3 regions of the Pseudomonas sp. Z2-11 genome follow, and region 2 is predicted to be linked to each of the others. Evidence: predicted binding sites of a transcription regulator. Region 2 holds the regulator's gene; each other region holds the start of a gene.
The links. The regulator FliA, encoded in region 2, starts transcription of late flagellar genes. The targets are predictions, from matches to a motif close to CTAAAGTTTNNNNNNNNNNNGCCGNTAA.
Positions count from the first base shown of each region.

Region 1: M1E16_RS23375 (methyl-accepting chemotaxis protein) is a predicted target of FliA. The motif match lies at 1,965-1,992, and genes of this name have one in related genera.
Region 3: M1E16_RS26870 (methyl-accepting chemotaxis protein) is a predicted target of FliA. The motif match lies at 1,420-1,447, and genes of this name have one in related genera.

Region 1 covers NZ_CP096395.1:5,254,413-5,257,685, forward strand. Annotated here, with positions in the region: gene M1E16_RS23370 (NAD(P)/FAD-dependent oxidoreductase) at 1-123, shown strand, start outside; gene M1E16_RS23375 (methyl-accepting chemotaxis protein) at 275-1,900, opposite strand; tRNA gene M1E16_RS23380 (tRNA-Pro) at 2,056-2,132, opposite strand; tRNA gene M1E16_RS23385 (tRNA-Lys) at 2,227-2,302, opposite strand; tRNA gene M1E16_RS23390 (tRNA-Pro) at 2,308-2,384, opposite strand; tRNA gene M1E16_RS23395 (tRNA-Asn) at 2,392-2,467, opposite strand; gene clpB (ATP-dependent chaperone ClpB) at 2,783-3,273, opposite strand, start outside.
Region 2 covers NZ_CP096395.1:4,433,681-4,436,953, forward strand. Annotated here, with positions in the region: gene M1E16_RS19600 (protein phosphatase CheZ) at 1-747, opposite strand, end outside; gene M1E16_RS19605 (chemotaxis response regulator CheY) at 766-1,137, opposite strand; gene fliA (RNA polymerase sigma factor FliA) at 1,305-2,048, opposite strand; gene fleN (flagellar synthesis regulator FleN) at 2,045-2,875, opposite strand; gene flhF (flagellar biosynthesis protein FlhF) at 2,992-3,273, opposite strand, start outside.
Region 3 covers NZ_CP096395.1:6,000,574-6,003,846, forward strand. Annotated here, with positions in the region: gene M1E16_RS26870 (methyl-accepting chemotaxis protein) at 1-1,316, opposite strand, end outside; gene M1E16_RS26875 (LysR substrate-binding domain-containing protein) at 1,497-2,417, opposite strand; gene M1E16_RS26880 (NorM family multidrug efflux MATE transporter) at 2,576-3,273, shown strand, end outside.

The DNA of each region.
Region 1 (3,273 bases), 820 kb from region 2:
ATGTTCTACGTGTCGCTGTACCGCATGCACCAGATGGCGCTTTACGGCATGTTCCGCACGGCGATGCTGATGTTGGGCAGCAAGATCGGGCGTGGGACCGAGCCTCGGTTGAAGTTGCATTGAGGCCTTACTGACGATTGTGCTGGATCAGCAGTATTGGTGCTGACTGATCCACCGTCATCGCGAGCAAGCTCGCTCCCACAGTTGATCGCGGTCATCCTGTGGGAGCGAGCTTGCTCGCGATGAGGGCGGTACAGTCAGTACTTAATCTCGATCAAACCTGAAACCGCTGCACCATCGTGCGCAGCGAGTTCGCCAACTGCGACAGTTCATGGCTGGACGCGCTGGTCTGGTCGGCCCCAGTGGCCGAGCGCACGGACAAATCACGAATATTGACCAGGTTGCGATCCACCTCGCGGGCCACCTGCGCCTGCTCTTCGGCCGCGCTGGCGATCACCAGGTTGCGCTCATGGATCTGATGCACCGACGCCGTAATGGTTTGCAGCGCCTCCCCCGCGCGCTCGGCCATTGCCAGGGTACTGGCCGCACGGCTGGAGCTGGCCTGCATGGAATCCAGGGCCTGGGTGGCACCGCTGCGCATGCCCTGGACCATCTGCTCGATTTCCTGGGTCGATTGCTGCGTGCGATAGGCCAATGCCCGGACTTCGTCGGCGACCACGGCAAAACCACGGCCGCTCTCTCCCGCCCGCGCCGCTTCGATGGCCGCGTTGAGCGCCAATAGGTTGGTCTGCTCGGCAATGGCCCGGATCACATCCAGCACCTTGCCGATGTCCTGGGACTGGCTGGCCAGGGATTGCACCAGGCCGCCGGTGATTTGCACATCGCTGGCGAGGGCGCTGATCGCGTTGACGGTATCGCTGACCCGTTCCTGGCCCAACATCGCCGACTCGCTGGATTGGCGTGTCGCATCGGAGGTGGACACCGCGTTGCGCGCGACCTCTTCCACGGCGGTAGTCATTTCGGTGACCGCAGTGGCGGCCTGCTCGATTTCGTTGTTCTGCTGTTGCAGACTTTGAGTGCTGTCGAGCGTGACGGCGTTCAATTCATCGGCAGCGGTCGCCAGTTGCGTCGCCGAGCCGCTGATGCCCTGCAGGGTTTGCCGAAGGTTCTGCTGCATGGTGGCCAACGCCTTGAGCAGGCGACTCACTTCATCATTGCCATGGGTCTCGATCGGCCGGGTCAGGTCACCGCGGGCCACACTCTCCGCGGCAGTCAGCGCCTCGCCCAGCGGCTTGACGATACTGCGGGTCAGCAACATTGCCAGGACCACCGTGGCCAGAGCCGCCAGCACCACGAACAGACTGACGATCATCCGCGAGTTGGCGTAGTGCTCCTGGGATTTCTGGCTCTCGATGGACACCTGTTTGGAGAACAGTTGCGCAAGGTCGTTGAGCTGCTTGCCCGAGCCATCCACCACGGTTTTCATGTCCACCAGCAACAACTTGATCAATTCATCCCGCCGCCCCTGCTCCGCCAGGGTGAATGACTGGGCGATCCCCGCGCGGTAGGCGGTGAAGGTCTGCTTGAACTGCTCGTAGAGCGCCTTGCCTTCCGGTGTCACCACAAGCTTGTCGTAACTGGCGATTTTCTCGCTCAGTTCCTTGTCGCGGGTATCCATCTGCCCGCGATACACCGGGATGTTCTTCGGGTCTTCATCCAGGGCCATGCGCAGGGAAATGGTGCGGATGCGCAACATCAATTCGCGGATCTCGTCGCCGCCCCGGATGCTCGGCAGCCATTGGGTTTCCACCGCGACCTCGCTGTCGCGAATACTCGACATCTGCCCCAGCGCAAATACGCCGAGCAGCGCCACCAGCACGGCGATCAAGGCGAAACCCAGCGCGGCACGGGGGGCGATATTCAACTGACGAAGAAACATAACGGGCGCCTTTTCTTGTTATCGGCCTGAAGAGAGGGCGATCGTTCATGCCCCTGTCGGCGGGTTATCGGCAAGTTGTATGATGACTTGAAGGCAAGAGGCTTTCCGGCGGGCAAAAAAAATCCCCGTATCTTTCGATACGAGGATTTTTAATATGGTCGGGGTAAGGGGATTCGAACTCCTGACATCCTGCTCCCAAAGCAGGCGCGCTACCGGACTGCGCTATACCCCGGTAAAAAAAAGGCGACCTTCGCAAGTCGCCTTCCTCGATCAGCGCTTTTGGCCTCTGATCTTAAGATTCGATTCCAGCGAACTGGTTTCAAAAATGGTGGGTCGTGTGGGATTCGAACCTACGACCAATTGGTTAAAAGCCAACTGCTCTACCAACTGAGCTAACGACCCAAATATGGTCGGGGTAAGGGGATTCGAACTCCTGACATCCTGCTCCCAAAGCAGGCGCGCTACCGGACTGCGCTATACCCCGATTGAAATGGCTCCGTGACCAGGACTCGAACCTGGGACCCAATGATTAACAGTCATTTGCTCTACCGACTGAGCTATCACGGAACTGATATTTCAAGTTACTGCTATTTACCGCTACAGCGTTGAAGCTTGCTGCAACCTCTTCGACCCGTTTGCATCGCTGCGTTCGTGTGTCTGAGGCGCGCTATTCTACAATCTTAAAAACCTCTGTCAACCCCTTAAATTGCTTTCAAGACAATGATTTGCAACTTATTTTGGATTCCTTCTCAGTGAGAAGTCGCCCTTGGGGTGACGTACTGCGGGGCGCACTTTACAAGCCTTTTCCTTTGAGTTCAACGGCCTGATGAAAAAAATGGCCTCGCCAGGCGAGGCCATTTCAATCACCGGCTGTTGCGGCTTTCAGTTGAAGACGATCTCGTCGTTTTCCACGGTGCCGGTCGCGGTTTCGCCGGGCATGAAGCGGCCGGACAGAATCAACTGCGCCAACGGGTTTTCGATCCAACGCTGGATGGCCCGTTTCAGCGGCCGTGCGCCATAGACCGGGTCGTAACCCACCGCGATCAGCTTGTCCAACGCCTCGTCGCTCAGTTGCAGCTTCAGCTCACGCTCGGTGAGACGGCTGCGCAGGCGACCCAGCTGGATCTCGGTAATACCGGCGATCTGATCACGGGCCAGCGGCTCGAAGATCACCACTTCGTCCACCCGGTTGATGAACTCGGGACGGAAGTGCGTGGAAATCGCGTCCATCACCGCAGCGCGTTGCGCCTCGCGATCGCCGACCAGTTCCTGGATCTGCGTCGAGCCCAGGTTGGAGGTCATCACGATCACCGTGTTGCGAAAATCCACCGTACGGCCGTGGCTGTCAGTCAGGCGACCGTCCTCAAGCACCT
Region 2 (3,273 bases):
CTGACCGGACACAACGTCTTCTCTTTTATCGGCATGAATCTGCGGACCTTCACCCTGAGAGAGATGTTTTTGTGGATCTTTTTCAGCAAGCATCGCCTCACGGTCGTGTTCGATGCCGGCAAAGCGATCGACCTGGCTAGCCATGAGCACCAGTTTGAGCAAATTGCTTTCCACTTCGGTGACCAACTGGGTCACGCGCTTGATCACCTGGCCAGTCAGGTCCTGGTAGTCCTGGGCCAGCAGGATGTCATTGAGATTGCTCGCCACGGCGCGGTTTTCGCTGCTGCTGCGCGTCAGGAAACCGTCGACCCGACGGGCCAGCTCGCGAAACTCCTCGGCACCGACTTCGCGACGCATGAAGCGCCCCCAATCGGTACTCAACGCCTGGGCTTCCTCGCTCAGGCCGTTGACCAGCGGAGTAGCGCTTTCCACCAGGTCCATGGTGCGGTTGGCCGCGGCTTCGGTCAGCTTGACCACATACCCCAGGCGCTCGGTGGCGTCGGTGATCTGCGAGACTTCCTCGGCCTGTGGCATGTTCGGATCGATCTGGAAATTGACAATCGCGCTGTGCAGTTCACGGGTGAGCTTGCCGACTTCCTGGTACAGACCGCGGTCACGGGTCTGGTTGAGCTCATGAATCATTTGAACCGCGTCACCGAAGCGGCCCTTTTCAAGGCTGTCGACCAGTTCGCGGGCATGTTTTTTCAGGGTCGATTCGAAATCGCCCATTGAAGATTCGTTGTCCATAGCTCCCCCGTGGCGCCGTTAACCGATGCGTTCGAAGATTTTTTCGATCTTCTCTTTCAACGCCTGGGCCGTGAAGGGTTTGACCACATAGCCGTTTACACCGGCCTGGGCCGCTTCGATGATCTGCTCGCGCTTGGCTTCGGCGGTGACCATCAGCACCGGCAGGTGCTTGAGTTTTTCATCGGCGCGCACGTGGCGCAGCAAGTCGATACCGGTCATGCCGGGCATGTTCCAGTCAGTCACCAGAAAGTCGATGCTCCCGCTGTTGAGGACTGGAATGGCAGTGGTGCCATCGTCAGCCTCGACCGTGTTGGTGAACCCGAGGTCACGCAACAGGTTTTTTATGATCCGCCGCATCGTTGAGAAGTCATCAACGATGAGGATTTTCATGTTCTTGTCCAATTCGACCTCCAAGCAGTCTTAAACGCGCCCAGCACCTGGACGCGCCATTTCAATCAATCCGGCACAACACTCGACAACTGTATGGAGTCCCACGGATGGAGACTGGCCCGGCACATGCCATGCCAGCCCCGCTCGCAGCGTCCCCACACTGCCTGTCAGCGCGCTCGCCACTCCCCCAAACGCCCCCGCAAGCGGGCCGCGCACTGGCTGTGTAACTGGCTGACCCGCGATTCGCTGACCCCCAGGACCTCACCGATTTCCTTGAGGTTCAGCTCTTCGTCGTAGTACAGCGCCAAGACCAGTCGCTCACGCTCCGGCAAATTGGCAATCGCATCCGCCAGCGCGCTCTGGAAACGTTCGTCTTCCAGGTCACGCGACGGCTCCATGTGAGCACTCGCATTGTCCTCGTGCAGCCCTTCGTGCTCGCCGTCCTGCAAAAGGTCGTCGAAACTGAACAGGCGGCTGCCCAAGGTATCGTTCAAAATCCCGTAATAATCATCGAGACTCAACTGGAGTTCGGCCGCAACTTCGTGATCTTTAGCGTCACGCCCGGTTTTAGCTTCAATCGCACGGATCGCGTCACTGACCATACGGGTATTGCGGTGCACCGAACGCGGCGCCCAGTCGCCCTTGCGGACTTCATCGAGCATCGCTCCGCGAATCCGGATACCGGCATACGTCTCGAAACTGGCGCCCTTGCTCGCGTCGTATTTGTTCGACACTTCGAGCAGGCCGATCATACCCGCCTGGATCAAGTCTTCGACCTGAACACTGGCCGGCAAGCGTGCCAGCAAGTGATAGGCGATGCGCTTGACCAACGGCGCATAACGCTCGATCAGTTCGTACTGGGCGTCCCGTGCCGATTTTTTGTAGAGATGGTTGTAACCGCTGGCTGTCATAACACGGGCCCTGCCGTTTGTTGCACGAGACGCTCGACGAAAAATTCCAGATGCCCGCGAGGGTTGGCCGGCAGCGGCCAGGTATCGACCTTCTGGGCGATAGCCTTGAACGCCAGCGCGCATTTGGAACGTGGAAAAGCTTCATAGACGGCACGTTGCTTCTGGACAGCCTTGCGTACGCTTTCGTCGTAAGGCACTGCGCCGACATATTGTAGGGCGACGTCCAGGAAGCGATCCGTGACCTTCGTCAACTTGGCGAACAGGTTGCGTCCTTCCTGCGGACTCTGGGCCATGTTGGCCAGGACGCGGAAGCGGTTCATGCCATAGTCGCGGTTGAGCAGTTTGATCAGGGCGTAGGCATCGGTGATGGAGGTCGGTTCGTCGCAGACCACCAGCAGGACCTCCTGGGCGGCGCGGACAAAACTGACCACCGAGTCACCGATACCGGCGGCCGTGTCGATCACCAGCACATCGAGGTTGTCGCCGATGTCGCTGAAAGCCTGGATCAGGCCGGCGTGCTGCGCCGGGGTCAGGTGAACCATGCTCTGGGTACCGGAGGCGGCCGGCACGATGCGAATCCCGCCAGGTCCCTGCAGGAGCACGTCGCGCAGTTCGCAGCGGCCCTCGATCACGTCCGCCAGCGTGCGCTTGGGGGTGAGCCCCAGCAGCACGTCGACGTTCGCCAGGCCCAGGTCGGCGTCCAGCAGCATGACCCGTCGGCCAAGCTCTGCCAGAGCCAGGGACAAGTTCACTGACACGTTAGTCTTCCCGACGCCACCTTTGCCGCCGGTCACCGCGATCACCTGTACGGGATGCATGCTGCCCATGTTCGTTCTTTACCTTGTCTTACTTAGACGGAGGCCACATTACTGGCTGCGCGTTCGCATACGGAACAATGCATGGCAGACCATCGATGTAGGTACAAAAAATATTCATGATTACCTCAGCCGACCTGCTTGGTCGGGCTGTGGTAGATGTCAGCGAACATGTCAGCCATGGCTTCGTCGCTGGGTTCTTCCTGCATTTGCACACTCACGGCACGACTGACCAGTTGATGACGGCGCGGCAGATGCAAATCATCCGGGATCCGCGGCCCGTCGGTCAGGTAGGCCACCGGTAGTTCATGACCGATCGCCAGGCTCAACACCTCGCCCAGGCTTGCCGTTTCGTCCAGCTTGGTCAGGATGCAACCGGCCAGCCCGCAGCGTTTGTAGCTGTGGTATGC
Region 3 (3,273 bases), 1.6 Mb from region 2:
TTGCCCATGTTATCGGCGATGTTCAACGAGGTGGCGCTGAACTCTTCCACTGCGCCCGCCATGCTGGTGATTTCGCCGGACTGCTGCTCCATCCCTTCATACGCACCGCTGGACAATCCGGACAACGCCTGGGCACGACTGTTGACCTCCTGCGAGGCCTTGCGGATATGCTCGACCATGGTCGACAAGGCTTGGCTCATCTGGTTGAAGGCACGGGCCAGTTGGCCAATTTCATCGTGGCTGGATACGTTCAGACGCACGCTCAGGTCGCCGGCGCCCAGCGCTTCGGCCTGACGCACGAGGTCGCCCAGGGGCGCCAGTTTGCTACGCAACAGCCACACTGCAGCACCGACCGCCAGCAACATTGCCAGCAGGCTGCCAATGGCCAGTTGCGTACCGACGTTCCAGGTTACTGCGTTGATTTCGGTTTTCGGCATGCTCGCCACCACCGCCCACGGCCCGCCCTCGAACGGCACGGCGACGCTGTAGAACTCTTCTGCGGTGTCTTCCCAGAACGCACCCTTGCCTGGCTTCTTGATCAGACCGGTGATAGCCGCGGTGGCGTTGTCCAGCGCCTGCACACCCGCTGGCGGTACCAACCATTTGTTCTGTTCGTCCAACAGCGCCAGGGAACCGGTCTGGCCGATGCGGAAGCGCTTGAGGTTGTCGAATTGCGCATTCTGCGCATCGGTGTAATCGAATCCTACGTACAACACGGCAATGATCTTGCCGCTGCCGTCGCGAACGGGCGTGTATTGCGACATGTAGAAACGACCGAAGAGCAAGGCCCGGCCGATGTAGCTCTGCCCGCTGATCACCGGGCCGTACGCCGGGCCGGCGCGGTCGAGTACGGTGCCGATGGCCCGCGTACCGTCCTGCTTGCTCACCGAAGTACTGACGCGGATGAAGTCGTCGCCGCTACGCACGAATATAGTCGCTACGCCGGCGGTCATCGCTTTGAACTCGTCCACTTCCTTGAAGTTGTTGTTCAACACTTCGCTGCCCAGGCTCAAGCCTGGCGTCTGCACGCCCGCCACCGTCACCGGCTGGTCCGGATGCACGCTCAGCCCCGCGCTGAAGCGCTTTTCGAACAGTCCCGCCAACCGCTGGGTGCTCTCGCGCAAGGTGCTATGGAAGGTATTGAGCTGGTCGGCCATCAGGCGCGCTTCGCTGGCCAGGTGCTCTTCACGAGTAGAAAGGTTGGCGGCGTCCAGTGAACGCAAGGCGAAGACGGTACTGCCGGAAATCACGACGGCTAGTATCACGGCAAGGGCAAGGCCTAGCTGTGAGGCGATCCGGGCGCGGGGTTGAGACATGACGGCTCCTGGCCGAGAGACTGGATCATCCTGATCACGTCGCACGCTCGGCATTCAATTTTTGAGATGTGGGCCCTTTCTGTACGAAGGTTCTATGTTCACGGATTCGGCACCAAAACCGAATACTTGAGCGCCCTGGAAGGAATAATACCAAGTAGCCACTACCGCACCTTCAAGCTTTCAGGCCAGTCGCTTCACCTCGGGTAGCTGCATGGCGCTGACCTCGCCTTGGAGAAAATCGCTGAGCCTGCGCAAACGTTCACCTCCAGGGCGGGTCTTCGGCCAGACGAGGTAATAGTGCTCGCCGCTGGCAACAGCCGTAGGCCACGGCAGACTCAACCGTCCCTGGGCAACGTCCTCGGCGACCATCAACAAATCGCCCATGGACACACCATAGCCCCGCGCCGCAGCGATCATGCCCAGTTCCAGCGTATCGAATACCTGGCCGCCCTTGAGCGAGACCTTGTCCGCCAGCCCCATGCGCTGCAACCAGTTGCGCCAGTCCCGGCGATCCGGCGTGGGGTGCAGCAGCTCCGCGCTGGCCAGCCGCGCCACGTCCCAGGGTTGGTCGTTGAGCAGAGTCGGTGCGCCGACCGGAATCAGCTCCTCGGGGAACAGCAGACTGGCCTCCCAGTCCGCCGGAAAGTGCCCGTTGCCCAGCAGAACCGCGCAGTCGAACGGCTCGGTGTTGAAGTCCACCGAGTCGACGTCCATCCAGGCGCTGGTCAATTGCACTTCGTTGCCGGGTTGCAGATGCCGAAAGCGGCTCAGGCGCGCCAGCAACCAACGCATGGTCAGGGTCGACGGAGCCTTCATGCGCAAAATTCCGTCCTCGCCGTGCAAGGTATGGCAAGCACGCTCCAGCGCCATGAAACCCTCCCGCACGCCCGGCAGCAGCAGGCGTGCCGCCTCGGTCAGTTGCAGGTTGCGGCCGCTGCGCTGAAACAGCCGACAGGCGAAGTGTTCCTCAAGCGTGCGAATGTGCCGGCTGACCGCGCTCTGGGTAATCGACAGTTCTTCAGCGGCCCGGGTAAACGAGCTGTATCGCGCCGCCGCTTCGAATGCGCGCAACGCATAAAGAGGAGGAAGGCGACGAGACATCGGAAAGACTCCTGTAGCTTTTTTCGAACCCTATCAGAAGATTCGCCCAGCATGAGTTTTAATCATGCCAGCAATCGGATTTATCCTTTTGTGCAAACCACCGCAAGCGCCGAGAATCGACGTCTTACTGCCTTGTTTGAACATGGAGCGTGATGATCATGCGGCATCCGGTGCGTATCGAACTCTGGGCCATCCTGCGGCTGGCGGGGCCGTTGATTGCTTCGCAGTTGGCGCACATGCTGATGGTGCTGACCGACACCCTGATGATGGCGCGCCTGAGCCCTGAAGCCTTGGCCGGTGGCGGTCTGGGGGCGGCGAGTTACTCGTTTGTGTCGATTTTCTGCATCGGCGTGATCGCTGCCGTCGGTACGCTGGTTGCGATCCGCCAGGGCGCTGGCGATATTGAAGGCGCCACCCGGCTGACCCAGGCCGGGTTATGGCTGGCCTGGTTGATGGCGCTGGTGGCCGGGTTGCTGTTGTGGAACCTCAAGCCGGTGCTGCTGTTGTTCGGCCAGACTGAAACCAACGTCCTCGCCGCCGGCCAGTTCCTGCTGGTGCTGCCGTTCGCCCTGCCCGGCTACCTGAGTTTCATGGCCCTGCGTGGATTTACCAGCGCGATCGGCCGGGCCACTCCGGTCATGGTGATCAGCCTCGGCGGCACGGTGGCCAACTTCCTGCTCAACTACGCGCTCATCACCGGTATGTTCGGCTTGCCGAAGCTCGGCCTGATGGGGATCGGCCTGGTGACGGCGATTGTTGCCAACTGCATGGCCCTGGTGCTTGCCTGGCACATCCACCGGCACCCGGCCTACCGCGCCTATCCATTGCTTGAAGGCCTGTCGCGGCCCAATCGCCA